DNA from 2 places in the Sporosarcina sp. Y1004 genome. Region 1 is predicted to be linked to the other one. Evidence: riboswitches for the same ligand, from Rfam matches in the RefSeq annotation. Region 1 holds a riboswitch; the other holds the start of a gene.
What was found. A riboswitch is a leader RNA that binds a small molecule or an ion and turns the genes downstream of it on or off. The one in region 1 is predicted to bind FMN.
Positions count from the first base shown of each region.

Region 1 (9,851 bases):
CCGCATTCCTCCACTTGCGTTTTTCACGAGGGTGGGACGGCGAGAAATCAGCATGGCTAGCAGTTATCGGTTTCATTATTATTATGTTTAATCTAATTGCTGTTAACTTAATCATTGCTGGGTTACACTCCTATGCTTAAGACAAGGTAAGGAAACTTACAATTGAATAGTAATTGAGAACTTCATGGATGTAGTTGGATAACTACTTCTGTGAAGTTTTTTATTGTTTACATAACAACAGCCGAACAATACATTAAAAACTACAGTACTTCACTGATCCGTCATATTGAAACGGGTTCAAAGCAAGCCACCGCTGCTTTTCTGTTTCTTTTTTACATGGCGACTTGTACAATGGACTAAGAAGCATGTTGAAAGGGGTATACATCTATGGACGAAAAGTTGAAACTGTTAGTAGTAGATGACGAGGAGAGAATCCGCCGTTTGTTAAATATGTATCTTACGCGAGAAGGATATGAAATTGACGAAGCGGTTGATGGAGCCCAAGCTCTTGAAAAGGCTCTTATTAATAATTATGACTGTATTTTACTTGACTTGATGATGCCTGAAAAAGATGGCCTTGAAGTGCTGGAAGAATTGAGAGAAAAGAAAATAATGACGCCTGTTATAATGCTGACAGCAAAAGGCGAGGAGTCTGACAGAGTAACCGGTTTTGAAGCGGGTGCGGATGATTACATAGTGAAACCGTTCAGTCCGCGTGAAGTTGTACTGCGCGTTAAGGCGATTTTAAGAAGATCAGTTACATTCCCAGGATCAGCATCAGCATCTACATCGAAAGATTTAGTCGTTTTTCCACAATTGACAATCGATCACGATGCACACCGTGTTACAGCAGATGGTAAAGAAGTGGCGCTAACGCCTAAAGAGTATGAACTTCTCTATTTCCTTGCGAAGTCGCCGGACAAAGTTTTCGACAGAGAGCAATTGTTAAAAGAAGTATGGCATTATGAATTCTTTGGCGACCTTCGTACTGTTGATACGCATGTTAAGCGACTTCGGGAAAAGCTCAGTCGCGTTTCTGAACATGCGGCAAAAATGATTGTCACTGTGTGGGGAGTCGGCTACAAGTTCGAGATTCCTAATGAATAGGATATGGAATTCAATTGTCGGGAAGCTATGGGCAACCATATTGCTTCTCGTTTCCTTTGTCCTTTTTATCGTAACAGTACTGTTACTAGAATTCCTTGATAATTTTCATACGCAACAAGCCGAGGATACCTTACGTAGGGTAGTAACGACAATCGGGAAAATCGTCGAAGATCATGAAGGCGGACCTTCGATGCAAGTAATTATTCATGACATTCTTGACGAAGAAACAAATGCAATGGTTGTAGGTTCCGACCGAGAAGTTACCGATTCGTTTCATAAGGGATTAAACCAGGAAAAGATAGAGGAAAAAATCCTGAATGAATCTCTATTCCAATTCAATCAAAAATTGGATAAGCCAGTTGTGAAGGAAATGATTCTACCTTCTAATATTGAAGAAGATGTCATGGAGCAATATCTTGTTTTATCTTACCCACTTGAAATAGAAAATGAAGTAACTGGTACGGTTGTCATTTACCAAAGTCTTGAAGCCGTCCACAGAACTACGAAAAGAACTACGCATATTGTATTTTTATCAGCATTTATAGCATTTATTTTAACGACATTTTTTGCATTTTTCCTGTCTACTCGAATTACTCTACCTTTAAGGAGTTTTAGGCAAGCTGCTTTTGAATTGTCAAAAGGTAATTTCGACACTCGTTTGCCTGTAAATCAAAATGATGAAATTGGTCAACTCGCTACGGCATTTAATCAGATGGGTAGACAACTTAAATATCATGTAGAACTAATTAATCAGGATAAGGAACAACTATCAAGCATTTTGACATCAATGACGGATGCTGTCATTACATTCAATCGTGATTACACGATTCTTTTAAGTAATCCCCAAGCAGAAAGACTATTGCAAAACTGGTATATTAAAAATGAGGAACTAGAAGGAAATCGCCATATTCCGCCAGCAATTTTCCATATGCTTGAACACGTTATTACGTTTGCGGAGGAAGTGGAGGATGAATTGGAACTGAATGGTCAGTTCTATGGTATTTCGATAAGCCCGCTTTACAGCGGAAATAGTATTCGTGGGGCTGTTGCAGTCTTAAGAGATATGACGGATCAGCATAAACTTGAAAAGCTCCGTTCAGATTTCATCGCAAACGTTTCCCATGAACTTCGAACGCCCATTTCCATGCTGCAGGGGTACAGTGAAGCGATTATAGATGGTGTGACCAACAGTGATGAGGAACGCGACGAGATGGTGCAAATCATTCACGATGAGTCGAAAAGAATGGGACGCCTTGTGACGGATCTTCTGGATCTCGCTAGGATGGAGTCCGGTCATATGCGGCTTTACAAAGAAGATTTGTCAATAATCCCTTTCCTGGACAGAATTGTATTTAAGTTCATGCAAGTAGCGCGAGAAGCGAATGTTGAACTGTCTTTCGAATTTCCAGAAACACAAGAATTAATAATAAACGTTGATGAAGATCGGTTGGAGCAAGTATTTACTAATTTAATCGACAATGCCATACGCCATACGCCTGATGGAGGTAGCGTCAAAATTAGTATTGAAAAGCTTGTAGATAAGATTGAAATAAAAGTCACGGATACAGGCGTTGGGATTCCAGTAGAGGACCTTCCGTACATCTTCGAACGATTTTATAAAGCGGATAAAGCGAGAACAAGGGGGAAAGGCGGTACGGGCCTAGGACTTGCTATCGCGAAAAGTATAATCGACTCCCACGGCGGCAGAATTACTGCAACAAGGAGCGACGTTGAAGGTACGATTTTCTGTTGTACATTGCTATTAAAAAATATGTAACTAATTAGCTTGAAGAACGACTAATTAATAGAGCGGGGGAATTTTATGAACGACTCCGTTTTTCACCGACTATACGAGCAGTATCATCAGGATGTGTTCAAGTTTCTTATCTATTTGACAAGGGACCGTGATCAAGCTGAAGACCTTATGCATGAAGTATATGTAAGGGTGCTGCGGGCGTACGTCGGTTTTGAGGGGAAAAGTTCCGAAAAGACATGGCTCTTTTCAATTGCCAAAAATGTCGCAATAGATTATTTCAGGAAAAACACAGTGCGAAAAAAACATCTCTTTGATAAATTCGACTGGGAAAAAAGTGAGCTCGTTTCGACAGGAATCCTTCAGGAGGAAATCGTTACGCTCAATGAAGAAATGCAAGAGCTGTTAAACGCACTTAATACGTGTACAGGTGATCAGAAAATGGTTATCATTATGCGTTATTTCCAAGACCTTTCAATTGCTGAATCAGCTGAAATCCTTGGCTGGACAGAAGGCAAAGTAAAGACCACTCAACACAGGGCAATCAAAGCTTTACAAAAGAAATTGAATGCTCTTCCGACAGAAGGGAGGGAACTTGATGACCCAAAAAAAATGGAATAACAACAAGATTGAAAATCTCCTCGGAGATTTACCTGATATAGAGGATAACCGTTCAAAATCGAAAATTATTGAACGGCTTAAACAGGACGAAAGGCTGAGCGATCACCGTCGCAAGCGATCTTTAAGGTGGATGCCGGCATTGGTAGCTATCGCTGCTCTGCTAGTTGTAGGGCTTCTAATCCCATCGATGTTTCGGGGAGATGACAGCGCAATGAAGTCTGAAAGTGCAGACTCGGCTGTGACGAAGAGTGATGACTTTGACACTTCTACGGTAGGAGATGAATCGGCTAAAATGGCAACCGTTGAAGAACAGACTGAAAAGTCTTCTACCATGATGGCAGACATGGAGAGTGGTATGCATCATTTTGCTGTCTATCCTGAAGATCTTGAAGATGTTACATTATTCCACATAGGACTTGCAGGTGATCAAGCATCAAGCATTCCTGTTTCATTCGTTATTCCAAACAGTCAAATCGAAGCGGATTTTGGGACTTTGAATCCGACAAGTTATGATTTATACTCAAAATATGCGGTGCGTATCGACGAGGAAGCGCTCGGATTTACTGCATATCACCCTTATGAAGGTGTTTTTATTCGGGATGATTTAGACCTTATCCACCGGCTTCCGAAGGGGCATGGCTACGACTTGGCGTCTGCTTCGATGGAAGTGTATTTCAATACATTACAGGATACGTTTTATGGTTTTAAAGAAATACAATTTCAGCACGAAGATGAATCGGCAGTCGTGTTTTCCGAAGTCGGGCAGCCCAGTACGCCGATGGTGTTAAAGAGTGGTATCAATCACTTTAATTACTACTTATTTGAGCAAGAAGATGGACAGCAGTTTCTTTCATCTAACTTTTCGCAACCGCAGCAATCTATCGTAAAGGCGCTGCAACAGATGAGGATAAAGCCAAATGATGTTTTTCAGCCAGTCATTCCAGCTGCTATCGAATTTGAAGTAAATCAAGGAACTGAAGTGACTGTTGTAAAATTCACAAAACCCTTGGACTTGGAAGCGATTGAGCCGATAAAAGGAATGTTAATGATTGAAGGTATGTTGTTAACGGCCGCTAGCTTTGGTGAACAACTTCAATTTGAAAATGTAGTTCAAGAAGAATGGAACGGTTTTAACTTCAGTGGACCTTTACCGGTTCCGATTGGATCTAATCCGCTACCTATCATTTTGAAATGAAAAAAGAGTGCTTTGTAAACTGAACTGTTTACAAAGCACTCTTTTATATATACAATAGAAATGTAACATAATATTGATTCATCTTCGGGGCAGGGTGTAATTCCCGACCGGCGGTAAAGGAAATTTTTCCAAGCCCGCGAGCTTAACAGCTGATACCGGTGTGATTCCGGAGCCGACAGTATAGTCTGGATGGGAGAAGGTGAAGGTGCGGCCATCTTTTTGTGTTGTCCACAAAAAGGGTGCTTGTTTAATCATGGGTAAATAGGAGATTTCCTCCTTACAACTTGTGAAGATTTCGAGATGAATGTAGCGATAGATGCGAGTAAGTGAACACCAGAGTGTCCTTAAGTTAGACACATATTGATGTGAACGAGCGAAGCTGATGACGTATTGCGACATGTATCGGAAGCGAAACGTACCTTTTAACTCCTTAAAGCCTATTTGCTTTAGGGATTTTTTGTCGACATATATAGGATGGAACGGCCTTTCCTCTTTTGAAGTGAATCGCAAAAGGAGAGAGGAACAAATGACAAACAAGAAATTACGTAAGATGATTTTGATCGCGATACTAGGGAGTATTTCAACTGTTTTGATGCAGTTTAACTTCCCGTTACCTGCATTACCGGCATTTCTGAAAATCGATTTCAGTGAGATTCCTGCCGTTTTGGCAATTATGACTATGGGACCTGTAGCTGGAATATCGGTTGAATTGCTTAAAAATATTATGCACTGGTTCATGTCAGGGAGCCCGACAGGAGTACCTGTAGGAGAACTTGCAAACTTTGTAACGGGTGTACTCTTTATACTACCTATCTATTTCATCTTCAATAAATTCCGGACGGCTAAAGGCCTTACGGTCGGTCTGATTGCTGGAACAGTTGCGATGGCAGTCGGCATGAGCGTCCTGAACTATGTATTGTTTTTACCAATGTACGGTTACTTCCTTAATATGCCAGCCATGTCAGGTGATGCATTGTACTCAATGATTGTATTGGGAATCTTACCATTTAACCTTGTCAAAGGTGTTATTCTAATGGTTATTACATTGCTACTTTTCAATAGTATGCAAAAATGGATTGCTCAACAGCGGTCACAATTAGCTTCTTAAATTACAAATGTCACGAGTCAAACTACTATATATAGAGAAAAGCCGTACCGGGAAGTTTTACCGGTACGGCTTTTCTATGTATTAATTAATTTAGTGACCTGAAGGTGAGTTCAGCGCGTTCAACACTGCATAGGACATGCTTGTGGAGTAATCTAGTGTAGTTGGTCGGTATGGTATTTCCAACGTCAACTGAGAGGCGCTGAGCTAGTAATACTGGTTGGTGTATGTCGACTACTAATTTGAAATTAATCTTCGTATTTTAACGCATCGCCATCAAATGGTGCATCGGCAGTCTTGATTGAATCGGTTGGACAGCCATCGAAAGCATCTTCCAAATCTTCCATTAGTTCTTCTGGAACTTCCGCTGTACCCGTGTTATCATCGAGGATAACGTAAGCAATCCCCTCGTCATCATAATCGTATATATCTGGAGCAGCTGCTCCACACGCCCCACATGCGATGCATGTATCTTGGTCGACGATTGTATATTTAGGCATAGTCTTTTTCTCCTCTTTTCTCCGTACAAAAAATTTACTTCATAATCCATTCTAATGATGTTGACAAGAGTTTTCAACAAAAAACGTTTGTTTATCGGAGGAATTCAAAATGAATCTATTTTCAATACTATTAACCATCATAAGTAGAATAGATGGGGAACGCAAAATCTATGCGGGTTTTCACCTATTACGCGGCAAAAAATCAGGTCAGACTTTGCAGGATGTCGAATATTACGGCTTAAAAGAATTCTTTGGCATTTTACCAAAATTGTCGTTAGAAGAGTTTAATTTAGTTGCTCATCAATTGGCGGATCAAGAACTTATTTTAACCATGAATGATTCATACGTCAAGTTGACTGAACAGGGAAATGCCGAAGTTGCAAAAATTCAATCTTATCAATTTAACGGTTGGGACTATAGAGGTCGTGAAATGATTTTTTTTGGAAGATTATCGCTTACAGTTCAAACGGTCTCTAATTTTAAGGCAGGTGAAAAGTCTTTCATGCCAGTTCAAAAAGACCGCGATATCCAGCACTTTGTAAAATCTTTCTTACATACTTTGCCTATTGGCGATCCTGCGTTTTCTCGCTTGCTTAGCGAAGAGCTTCGCGTTTGCTTTACACGAAGCGGAATAGACGACATTCAAAAGCAAGTTATCACCTATCGATTGAGCGGTTTTAAAATGAGCGGATGGACTTGGGATCAATTATCGGATACTTTGAAACAAAATCCATTTGACATCCGTCTACTTTTTATAGAAGCATTACATATATTACTAACTGTAATCTTAAATTCATCCGATTTGCCTTTGTTGCGAAAATTAGCTGAAAATGTCAAGGTTTCGACATACTTGACTGATTCGTCAGTAAAAACGAAACAGCTTTTTATCCGTGGACTATCGATTGAAGACATAGTCAATGTACGTAAATTGAAAACAAGTACGATTGAAGATCACTTCGTCGAAATGTCTATTAATGACTTAGAATTCCCTCTAACTGATTTTGTTTCAGAGGAAGATGTAGTGGCAGTCATTGCGAAAGTTAGTGAATTTGGAACACGAAGACTTCGAGTGCTGAAATCGGAATTCGAGCACTTGTCCTATTTTCAACTACGACTAATTCTAGGTGCTCGGACTGGAGTGGAATGCTAGTGGAGATTCACAAAATTTTGAAAGAGAAATTTGGTTTTGACCAATTCAGGACGGGTCAAGAGGAAGTGATTCGCGATGTAATTGCAGGAAAAGATACGGTTGCCATTTTGCCTACAGGCATTGGGAAATCCCTTTGCTACCAACTACCAGCATATGTCTTTGAAGGAGCAGTCTTAATCGTTTCACCCTTGGTTGCTTTAATGGAAGACCAAGTGGCCATCATGAAAAGAAATGGAGAAAAACGAGTGGTTGCTTTGAATTCATTCCACACTTATTCTGAAAAGACACGAATAATGAATGAGTTGCACCATTATAAATTTATTTTTATTTCACCTGAAATGCTGTTGCAGAAAAAAGTGACTGCACTACTCCGCACTTTGAATGTGTCGTTATTCGTAGTGGATGAGGCGCATTGTATATCGCAATGGGGATTTGATTTTCGGCCAGATTACTTACGGATTGGGGAATTGTTCAACGGTGTGGCGCGTCCGGGTATTTTGGCTTTAACGGCTACAGCGGATGATAAGGTAAAAGCTGATATTTGCCATTATTTACAGTTACGGACACCAATCATCCATCAGCAATCACTTGATCGTCCGAATATTTCATATTCGATTATTAAAGTTGACAACGGGATGATGAAAACGGATTGGATAAGAAGTCGTATAATTGAAACACAGGGTCCTGGAATTATATACGTTGCTTCAAGAAAACGTGCGGATAAACTTTCAGCAATCCTCCAGACGGACGGTGTATCAGTCGCATCTTACCACGCTGGTAAAGAACAAGAAGATCGTGCATTTATCCAAGAGCAGTTCATTACTGGTGAAATTAGTTGGATTTGCGCTACAAATGCTTTTGGCATGGGTATACATAAGAATGATATCCGTCAAGTAATCCATGAACATGTGCCCCAGGCCATTGCAAGTTATATTCAAGAAGTTGGAAGGGCAGGCCGGGACGGTAAACAATCTGCTGCAACATTGCTTTTTTCTCCAGAAGACGAATCGAGAACACGGTTTATTGTTCAAGATGATATACCACAAGAAACTGAAATTCGGCATTATCAACAGCTTCTAGTGAATAATGTTTCACCTAATGAGGCTGCAGAATTAGCGCGAATCAGCGAAACAGGAAAACGTGTCATGGATTACTATATTGAACGGATGCCAATCGAAGACGTTATTATTCGGATGAATGAGTTAATAAGGGAAAAAGAGGCACAGCTACAGACGATGCTTCGACTAATCCACTCAGATCAATGCATTCGACACGAAATTTTACGTTTTTTTGGTGAGAACTGTGAAGTGAAACCTCAATATTGTTGTTCAGTTTGCAGAACTGCAGAATTTATAGGCACTGTTGGACAAAAGTCGATTCCATTCGATAAACGAACGATGGATTGGGATCAAAGACTAGCTGTACTTCTTGGATAATAGCTCGGTTTCTCAAACAAGTTCACTTAGTATGAGCCTTCAGCTAGTCAAAAGGTGTCCTAAATTCGTCGCGTCCTGCAGGCACAGGCTCAATTCAAAATCTGGACGCAATCTATTCCAAGATGAAAGCGTAGTGGCAGTAGTGATTTCACCAATGTGTATTTGATTTTTACGACAAAACTCGTCATAATAGAAGAATAGTACGATGCGATAGGAGAATGTGGCGATGAAAAAAGATGATTACAAGACTGAATTCGAAGAGCACAGAAAAGAAATCAGTTTAGACGAAGGTTCAGAAGTTGGAGACCTTCCATCGCGTACGGAATTACACAGGAAAGGTCGGAAGCCGAAAAAGAAATCCGGCCATTTGATGATTAACATAATTCTTGGACTATTTACGCTGATTCCAGTACTCATTTTAGTTTATTTCATTTCTGATTTTTATTCCCCTGGTGATATGACATCTGCAAAAGGTGGCGAAACGGGTATACGCTTTGAAACTAGTAAGGAAGCGGCCGATAAAAAAAATGATGCCACCGATAAGGATATTGCAATTGAGGCCGAGGATGATGAGAGTAAAACAGATAGCAAAGATGATGGGGAAAGTACAAGTAAACCGGTCAGTGGAGCGGAAAAGCCAGTAGTCAAAGCCGATCCAATTCCTGAGAAGAAACCAGTAGTGAAGCCGGAACCTAAGCCAGAGAAGAAATCTGAACCAAAACCTGAACCAAAACCTGAACCAAAACCAACTGCTAAAACGCATAAAGTGGCCAGTAATGAGAATCTATATCGTATTTCACTGAAATATTATGGCAATGGAACAGGTGTAGATAAAATTAGAAATGCGAATGGCTTGTCTTCAAATGAAATTAGTGTGGGCCAGACGCTCGTTATTCCTTGATAAATAACATTGTGGAAGAAGGCAAAGTGTACTTGCTTTGCCTTTTTCCTATGAAAGGTGGGGCATGATTACGGTCAATAAAA
Region 1 is NZ_JBYHFQ010000002.1:180,851-190,701, reverse strand. It holds gene ccsB (c-type cytochrome biogenesis protein CcsB) at 1-140, shown strand, start outside; gene AC25Y6_RS02610 (response regulator transcription factor) at 388-1,107, shown strand; gene AC25Y6_RS02605 (ATP-binding protein) at 1,100-2,884, shown strand; gene AC25Y6_RS02600 (RNA polymerase sigma factor SigX) at 2,930-3,481, shown strand; gene AC25Y6_RS02595 (hypothetical protein) at 3,459-4,676, shown strand; FMN riboswitch at 4,753-4,881, shown strand; gene AC25Y6_RS02590 (ECF transporter S component) at 5,203-5,784, shown strand; gene AC25Y6_RS02585 (ferredoxin) at 6,030-6,281, opposite strand; gene AC25Y6_RS02580 (YpbB family protein) at 6,391-7,431, shown strand; gene AC25Y6_RS02575 (RecQ family ATP-dependent DNA helicase) at 7,431-8,867, shown strand; gene AC25Y6_RS02570 (LysM peptidoglycan-binding domain-containing protein) at 9,094-9,768, shown strand; gene AC25Y6_RS02565 (metallophosphoesterase) at 9,833-9,851, shown strand, end outside.

Region 2 (9,851 bases), on a different contig from region 1:
GGTGTTGATCCGCGTATGACTGTGCCAAGTGTGATAACAGCATCATACTTGCCGGAAGCAGCCATTTTCTTCGCGATTAGCGGGATTTCATAAGCACCCGGTACCCACGCAACAGCAATATCACTTTCATCCACTCCGTGACGATGCAATGCATCTTCCGCTCCGCTCAATAATTTACCAGTGATGAAATCATTGAATCTAGCAACGACGATACCGATTTTAAGCCCTGTTCCAATTAAATGTCCTTCATAAATTGTTCCCATTATTATTTCCCCCTCAACTATTTAGTATATGGCCCATTTTACTTTTCTTTGTGTCCATATACGCTTTATTTGATTCTTTTACTGGCATTTCGATTTGAATACGCTCCGTTACTTCCAAGCCATGTCCACCCAGACCGGCGATTTTACGCGGGTTGTTCGTCAAAAGATGAATTGTTGTTAAACCGAGTTCCCGTAGGATTTGTGCGCCGATTCCGTAATCTCGGAGGTCATCCGGGAATCCTAATTTTTCATTAGCCTCAACCGTGTCGTATCCTTCTTCTTGTAGCTTGTATGCTTTCATTTTATTGACAAGACTGATGCCCCGCACTTCCTGACGCATATACAGCAGGACGCCTCTTCCGGTTTTTTCAATCTGCGTGAGTGCTGCCTGAAGTTGAGGGCCGCAATCACATCGGCATGAGCCAAAGACATCGCCTGTCAAACATTCCGAATGAACGCGGACTAGTACATTTTCAGCATTTTCAATATCACCCTTTATCAAAGCAATATGTTCATGCCCGGTTTCTGTTTCTTTAAAAGCGACTGCTTTGAAATTACCATAATCCGTAGGCAAATCAATATCCACGATACGCTCGACAAGTTTTTCAGTTTTTCGGCGATAAGCAATCAGTTCCTGAATCGTTAAAATTACAAGGTCATATTTATCCGCGATTTCTTTTAGCTGTGGCCCTCTAGCCATCGTTCCATCGACATTCATAATTTCAACTATCACACCCACCGGCTCTGACCCAGCAAGCTTCGCAAGGTCGACCGCCGCTTCTGTATGACCTGACCTTTTTAAGACACCGCCAGCCTTGGCAATCAATGGGAAAATATGACCGGGTCTTGTGAAATCAGTCGGTCTGGCTTCACTCCCCAGCATCTTCAACACGGTTTCTGATCGTTCAAATGCAGAAATACCAGTGTGACACTGCGCGTGATCGATGCTTATCGTGAAAGCTGTTCCGTTTACATCGGTATTATTATTTGTCATAAGTCCAAGATCAAGCTGTTGGGATTTCTCTTCATCTATCGGCACGCAAATCAATCCACGACCTTCAGTCGCCATGAAATTAATCATTTCCGGCGTTGCAAATTCACCAAGCGCAACAAAGTCCCCTTCATTTTCGCGATCCTCGTCGTCAACAACAATTATCGCTTTTCCTTTTTTCAGATCTTCGATTGCTTTTTCTACGGTAGTGTACATCTTTTTTCCTCCTTAACTGAGGAATCCGCTTGCGACAAGTGTATCCATTGTTAAACCGCCAGTTGATTTCTCTTTGTTAGTAGTAGTCATAAGCCGTTCAATATATTTTGCAAGCATGTCGCATTCTACGTTCACTTTATCCCCTGGTCTTTTCCGACCGATGATTGAGTCATCTTGTGTAACCGGAATTAGTGAGATGATAAAACTTTCTTCTGTCACACCAAAGACAGTAAGCGAAGTCCCATCCACTGTTACTGAACCTTTCGGGATGAAATACTTCAACAATTGAGGCTCGACACTGATTTCAACATAAATGGCATTTTCTTTTTGTCTTACTGACACGACTTCTCCGGTGCCATCAACATGTCCGCTGACGATATGTCCACCGAATCGACCATCTGCCGCCATTGCACGCTCTAGATTGACGGGACTTCCCGTTCGCAATGCATGAAGCGTTGTCGCCTTGACTGTTTCAGGCATGACGTCGGCAGAAAAATGATTACTTGAGAAGTCCGATACCGTCAAACAGACACCGTTCACTGACAAACTGTCGCCTTTTTTAACATCGCTCAGCACTTTAGCGCAACGAATTGATAGTTGCATTGAATTCGATCCTGGTCTGACCGCTGAAACTGTTCCTATTTCTTCGATAATTCCAGTAAACAATTATAGTCAATCCTCCTTCAGGAACTTGGCACGCAATCGAATATCGTCCCCGATTTATTGCACATTAAAAAAACGGAGTGATTCTCATCCGCCATCCTGTTCTGCGTGTCGTCCACATAGATAGATGCCTATTGCCAGTCAATCTCGGTGCCATTTACAAATACAGTTCATCCGCCAAGCCTTCAGTGATGAAACTGCAAAGGAAACGGCTGTCGCCTTCGACTAACATCTTCATGCTTCTAATCTTTACAAGACGATTTAAAATTACATTCAAAAAAGGTACATTTTCTGAGATCCTTTCAATTGAAACGAGAGGATATTCGAAAAAGCAGGTTCCGACTCTGGTGAATCGAGTGTAAAAAAAATTGTTTCTGTAGCGCAGTCAGTTACGACAATAGCTGTTTTGGGCGTCCTGAGATGCCGTTCTAAAATAGTTCGAATTGGATTCTTTCCACCATGGGGCAAACGGGTGGTGAGGAAAGGGTTATTGTGAAGTACGGTTTGTACGCCAACCAAAATAGCATCATGGATATTGCGGAGGTGATGGACTACGGTTCGTAATGCAGCCGAAGTAATCCATTTGCTGTCCCCATTCTGCGTTGAAAGTCTACCGTCAAGAGTTGCGGCGGCTTTCAAGGTGTCGTATGGTGTCCCGTATTTGCTGAAATACAAAAATGCTTGGTTTGACTGCTCTGCCTCTTGTTGTAAAATGCCGGAGATGACTTCGATTCCCGCTACTTTAAGAAGCCCGACTCCTGTTCCTTTTACGGAAGGATTCGGATGGAAAGACGCAACAAAGAAACGTTGAATTCCTGACGATCTAAGTAGATCTGTACACGAAAGTGTTTTCCTTCTATGGAAAAACTGTTCTAGTGCCAAATATAGATCTGCACCAACAGAATTCAAACCTGTCATCGTCAGTGCCTGCACTTCTGTATGAGGTGTTCTAGCTCGCAAATGTGCACCGGTCCCTAATATCAGACCGTCTTTCGCGCAAACAGCACCGACGAGTAGATTCGGCGAGGCTTGTCCCTGTGCAGTCCGCACCAGTTCAAGAGCAACTCTCATATAATGTTGAGGTTCCATTTGCATTCCCCCTTTCACTATTTGAAAGGGCAGAGCTTGCAAGCATAGTACGTATAGCCAAAACAATTCTCCCATCCAGACTGTAACTGTCGGTGCCGGAATTTCACCAGCTCCACCGCCTTCCTAAACGAAGAAGGACGGGTCACGGACTTACGAGCTATGCTCGATCACCGTCGGTAAGGAATTTCACCTTGCCCCGAAGAGTTTGTTTATACGTACCGATTTAAAGTTAACATACTTTTATAAAAAAAACAAAAAAACTCAGTTCGTTTCAAAACGGAACTGAGTCTCAGTCATCATTGTCCTTATTCTATTAAGTCTCCAATCGAATCGATATCAATGTATTACGGAACAACTTGACCAAATTTTGACACCTTCCTACTTACGCCAAGTTCTTCAAATTTACCAACGGATTTCCAGGATATGCATTGAACGTTTATGCTATCCAAGCTTCGAGTGGTGCCTCTGGACCAAAGTCAGCACCCCCTGTTGTGAATGGAGATTTTATTTTACCACTTTCGCTTTCAATTCAATTTCAACATTTCCTTTTATCGCCCGGCTAATCATACAGGATGTTTCTGCCTTTTCCGCAAGTTTATAAGCAAGTGCTTCATCCTTTTCAGTCGCATCCAGTTTCAAAACGATTTGGGGTTTATGTATAATTTTTTTGTATGTAATGACACCGTTTGTTACATCGACAATTCCCACAGACTCCATTGTCAACGCTTCCTTTTCAAGCTTGCTGCGTTCCATCATCGCAGCGAGCGTAATAATATAGCATGTGGCGGCTGCTCCTAATAACATTTCATCAGGGTTTGTACCTACTCCTGGCCCATCCATTTCAGGAGGTATTGACACTGTTGTCTTCAAATTCCCAGCATCAATCGTTCCGATATCATTTCGTAAACCTGGCCAATCCGCTTTCAAATAAAAGTGATGTTCTGCCATCGTGTATGCCCCCCTTATATTTTGTTGCTGTAATCATCTGTACAATTCTATTTTACACTTCAGTCTCAATTCGTAGTATTAAATTGATTGGCATTTTCCAATAGCTTATCTGAAAGTAAGGATAGCTCTGCTCCCGTTTTCTCAACTTCTTGCATCGCTTCGACTTGCTCCTGAAACGCCTGTATCATTAGCACTGCATTACTCTTATTTTTCTTTGAAACATTTCCCACTTGTTGCGTAGATTGTTCCAACAAGGGTAGGCCGCTTTCCAATAAGTCTAATTGTTCTTTCATAATGAACAACTTTTGATCCAATAGTCGAATATGATTTGTAGCTTCTTTAAAATTCTTACTATTTTCATAAGTCATGCTCTCAAAAGCCGTCGCTTTCTGTTTCATTTTTTCTATGTAAGCAGTAGAATTACCAACAGATTGTTCCATTTCAGAAATCGTTCCTTTTATTTCTTCTGTTGCATTGGCAGATTGCTCCGCTAAACGTTGTACCTCGTTCGCTACTACTATGAAACCCGCTCCTGCATTTCCAGCTCTTGATGCTTCAATTTTCGCATTTAATGCAAGCATGCGTGTTTGGTTCGTAATTTTGTCAATTGTCGTAACAACTTGTGATACAGACAAGAACTTTTTTTGTAAAGCATCAATCGTTTGAATGACGCTTTTCATACTATCAAAGAAGGTATGCATACTATTAGCAGCTTCGATTGTCGAATCCTCTCCAGCTTTTACGACTTGCTCCGTAACTGTTGCCACTTGAAATACTTCGTCCATTTTATTGAACATAACACCCATTTGCATTTTCATATGCTGAAAAGCTTGTTGCTGAGATACTGAAACTGAAACTGTCTCCGATGCAATCTTCTCTAACTCAGAAACTTGAACTTTTAAATAATCGTTTTTCGTTAGAAGTGTATTTGAATTCTCATTTAAGTGACTTCCGGTCTGCGCTAATTGTGTACTGGTGTTTTTAATTTCCACTAGCATCTGAGACATATTGTTGATCATCTTCTGGAAACTTTTTATAAGGGAATGAAATTCGGGTGTAGTTGATTGAATCGATAGGTTGACACTTAAGTCTCCCTCCCTGACCATTTGCATTTTTTGTTGTAATACAGTTATTGGTTTCGTCATTCGGTGAATCGTTGGTGTAATGACTAGTAATGCAATGATTAATGCAAGTAGGATTGACACATAAATTACCTTACTCATTTCTCTCGTATCAGATAAGTAATCGCTGTCTGGAACGACAATAACATATTCTCCGCCTAATTCTTGAATACGGAAAAAGCTAATGGTATATGGATTCCCCTGAATCGTTTCATGTAAAATACCTTTTCCTTCTTTACTAATTTTTTCTGCGATTTGATTAGACAACTTCAGAGTTGAATTTCCATTAACAGCAAAAGGGATCAGTTGATCATCCTTACCGTAAAATATAGTTGGATTATAACCATCTTGCGTTAGTGAAACATGTTGCCTTTTTATGACTCCCTCAAGCTCTTTCATAAAGTTTTCTTGATTACCTACATGCACTAACATCAATGTCTTCGCCATATCGTTGACAATTGTCACTTCTCGTTCCAAGTGTGAAGATACAAGATTTATCGTGCTGGTTTTCATTTTTTCATATGCTGTCAACCCTATCGTAATGGTAGATACTAGTAAGATAGCTAAAATTACACCTAGAAGTCGCAATTTAAATGAGATGGTTGTTAGCCTTAATGAAAAGACTTTCCTTTTCACTTTTTTAAAAAGGGACGAGCCCATTTTTAAAAATTTAATCCTTTTACTCCAAACAGCCTTTTCTTGTACCATTCGCCTCATCTCAACAAGCACCTCACAGGAATTTATACTCAATTTTCTCACAAGCATGTAAAAACCCTGTAAAAGTTGTGTAAAGTTTCTGTAATTTTTGTAGGATTTATGTTAGTGATGATAAAAAGGTCACTGAAAGATTTACGTATTGAAGATTTATCTGTTGATTACTTGCATGGAACATCTGGGCTTTAAAACCACCTTTTTTACTGGACTATTTTCGGCCCGCTTACGGCGAATTATAACGACACTTTTACTGAGGGGTGAGTGTGGCATCCTGTTGTGACTAATTGCCTGCCGCGTTCCTTGGGAGAGCGACGGATGAACAAACTTCATAAGATTACCGGAAAAGTAAGTAGGGGATGCGAATTTGTCGCATCCCCTACTTACTTAGACCTCTCGATAAGCATATAAAACTTGTTCAATTCAAAGCGAACCAAAAGCACAGATACAAGTAGTACCTAGTGTGTGATCAAGTTATTTACTGGTTTTCATTAGTTCATCGTCAGATGCGTATTTTTACATATTAAAAAAACCCTTTATTCAGCGAACACTTGACGCCACTCATCTTTTTTCTTAAGCATTTCTTTCGCCAATCCTTTTGCCCCTTCCAGGCTATGGCTTGCAGCCCAACCACACTGCACTTCATTGCAAGCTGGAACCTCTGTTGCTGTGAGTACATCTTCCAATGTCTTTTCTAACACAATTAAAATGTCATCAAAATCATCATGATTGATAACGGATAAGTAAAAACCTGTTTGGCAACCCATAGGACTTAGGTCGACAACATTATCCGAATGGTTTCGAATATTTTCAGCCATTATATGTTCAATAGAATGAAGGGCATCCATTTTCATATGCTCTTTGTTCGGTTGTTTGAAACGAATATCGTATTTATACACTTCATCACCATGGGTCCCTTGCTTAACGCCTGCTAATCGCACGTACGGTGCCGCAACTTTTGTATGATCTAAGTTAAAACTTTCAACATTCATTTTCATTTTTATCTTCCTCTCATTATCTATTGAATTCCTATCTGTTTACCACATAATATAAATGTTATTACTATTTATATCATAAAAAGGATTTATTAGCTATCAGAATAGTTGAAATAACACAATACTTCTTGGGGGAAATAAATTATGCAAAGTCATTTCCCCCTTAATTAATTTGCAAATAAAAACAAGCCCCCTTAACATCGTCAGGGAGGCCTACTCTTACTTATTACATAACTTCAATTGAATGTTCTTCGTGCTCATGTAATTCATTATCGTCTTCTACATGAATTTGTATTTTATGTGAGCCTGATTCTGTGAATTTGTAAGTTATTGAATACTCGCCGGCAACTTTTTCTTCCGCATCTATCCAATCATGTTTGTCGGGATTAGCGTCATCCCAGATTTCAAAACGTACACGCGCTTTTTCAAATGGCTCTCCATCAAATTGCAAGTTCACGATGAATTCATTATCCTCGCCCGACTTTATATTTTCACGTTCCATAAAGTCCATCGAAAATCCGTCTGCGTGGTGATTTTCAACTTCTCCTTCAGCTGCCTTTTCATAATGCCCGCCGTCACCAACTGTAACTTCTTTCACGGGCATTGTGTGCAAGCCTCTCGCTGTTACATGGACTTGAATATGGAACAGTCCATCATGATTAAATGTTTTTTCAGCTGAGTATATTCCATTCTCGTCGTTTGTTGATTCAACTTTTTCACTAGCGTCTTTTTTACCTTCTTCCCAGATTTCGAATACAACTTCATCTGCATCATCTATTTTGTCTTCCCCCTGTGTAACAACAGCGGACATTTCTACAGTTCCATTCACTTCAACCTCTTCTGTAACTGTAAGGTCTACTTTAAGTGGTAGTGCTATTCCTGCTGCGTCTTTTTTCACAGCATCCTCTTTACCGCATGCTGCCATTGTTAGTAACACAAGTACAGCCAATACCACTGCAATTTTTCTCTTCATTGAAATCCCCCCGTTGTCTTTTTACTTAACGCAGTTCGCTATGTTAGTAAATGATAAGTTAGAACTTATTGTGAGATAATACGTTTCACAGGTTTTTCATATCTATTGGAAATAATGATTATATTGAAATAAGTTCCTATCTTGAATTCGCCCACCATTATGATTATAGCGATGAACAGCAAATGAGGGAACTGATTCGCATGTTTATAGAAAAGAAGATGAATGGGGTAAATTTCAAGGACTTAAATTTGGCAGAGCAACTCTATCGCAAAGCACTTCTTACCTGGTGATCTTTTCGCACGGGTCCAAACTTTTTTTGTGAAATTGAATTTCCAAAACACCTCCTGAAATTACAATCAGGAGGTGTTTCGTTGTTAGTATTTTTTTCGAGAGCGACTCTTTACAATACTAATAATAGCAGGCAAAACTGATATAAAAATAATTAATAATATAACAGTAGAAAAGTTTTCTTTAATAATGGGTATATTACCGAAGAAGTAGCCTGCCATTGTACATATCCCTACCCATAACGCTGCGCCTATAATATTGTAAATTAAGAAATAACGGTAGTTCATCCTGCTAGCACCTGCTACAAAAGGAACGAACGTACGAACAAAAGGCATAAAACGTGCGATTACAATTGTTTTTCCACCGTGCCTATTAAAGAAATTCTCAGCTTTATTCATCTTATCCTGATTAATTAATTTCCCCATAAAACTGCCCGGCTTAATTGTCATTCCAACTTTCATACCTATGTGATAATTCACCGTGTCGCCAATGACTGCCGCTATAAAGAAGCCACTGAGTAGAACGACGATATTGAATGCGTCCATCGCTGCAAGCGCACCGCTTGCAAACAATAATGAATCACCTGGCAAAAAAGGAAAAATCACAAGACCTGTTTCAACAAACACGATTAAAAATACAATTGCATAAGACCAAATACCGAAGTTCTGAATAATTTCAACCAAGTGCTGATCTATATGCAATATGAAGTTGATTAGATTTTGAATTATAGTCATTCACAAACTCGCTTTCAAATTTATTTATCAGATAAACTGATGGGCACAACCTCATTCATCATACTTCTTTCAACTGAAATTGTCACTAAGTGTAATAGAATTAGATGTTATGGTACAAGCTAATTTAAACAATAACCCAATTTACTTTTATCATCATTTGAATACAATTCTGTTACAATATGCTTAGATATTACATATTATGTTCAAACTAAAGCTTGGAGGTATCACAATGAATGACAAAGACACACAAAGCGTTTCAACTCTTACATATATTATAGTCGAACGTATTATGGGTTGGTACGACCAAAAAACAAGTCGTACTGTTCACCAAATCCATTTATATAATGATACGATTTCAACAGCACAACACACTTTTAAATTAGACCATGTACATGACATGTCATACAAACCCTTTTCCAGTGGAAACGGTTTTTTCTATTTACACACAACACAAGGTGTCTTTTCCTATGAAGTCGATACAAATCCGACTCACTTCATTCTGACGTATAAAAATTTACGGAGGTAATCATTCCCTTTTTAAAAATTTTGTTTAGTTTCCCCCTGTTGAAGGTATATAAAGATAGAGATAAAAAAATGGAGGGATTTTATAATGACTATTAAAAAAACTGTTGAAAACGCCATTCAGGCAAAGAAAGAAATCGATGAGTTGGTTACACAAGGATATACACATGATGATATTTATATTTTCGCACATGACAAAAAAAGAAGCGACCACATTACTGATGCACTCGATACAGAAACCGTCGGTATGAAAGAACAAGGTTTCTTGGATAGCATGAAGAATATGTTCTCTTCCCGTGGTGATGAACTTCGCAGCAAAATGGAAGGTGCAGGTCTA
Region 2 is NZ_JBYHFQ010000005.1:54,153-64,003, forward strand. It holds gene ribH (6,7-dimethyl-8-ribityllumazine synthase) at 1-263, opposite strand, end outside; gene AC25Y6_RS05195 (bifunctional 3,4-dihydroxy-2-butanone-4-phosphate synthase/GTP cyclohydrolase II) at 277-1,470, opposite strand; gene ribE (riboflavin synthase) at 1,483-2,136, opposite strand; gene ribD (bifunctional diaminohydroxyphosphoribosylaminopyrimidine deaminase/5-amino-6-(5-phosphoribosylamino)uracil reductase RibD) at 2,407-3,222, opposite strand; FMN riboswitch at 3,282-3,430, opposite strand; gene AC25Y6_RS05210 (OsmC family protein) at 3,727-4,170, opposite strand; gene AC25Y6_RS05215 (methyl-accepting chemotaxis protein) at 4,236-5,927, opposite strand; gene AC25Y6_RS05220 (S-ribosylhomocysteine lyase) at 6,539-7,000, opposite strand; gene AC25Y6_RS05225 (FixH family protein) at 7,224-7,970, opposite strand; gene AC25Y6_RS05230 (DedA family protein) at 8,345-8,992, opposite strand; gene AC25Y6_RS05235 (hypothetical protein) at 9,222-9,518, shown strand; gene AC25Y6_RS05240 (YflT domain-containing protein) at 9,603-9,851, shown strand, end outside.
Region 2: another riboswitch for FMN. It lies ahead of ribD (bifunctional diaminohydroxyphosphoribosylaminopyrimidine deaminase/5-amino-6-(5-phosphoribosylamino)uracil reductase RibD); the one in region 1 lies ahead of AC25Y6_RS02590 (ECF transporter S component).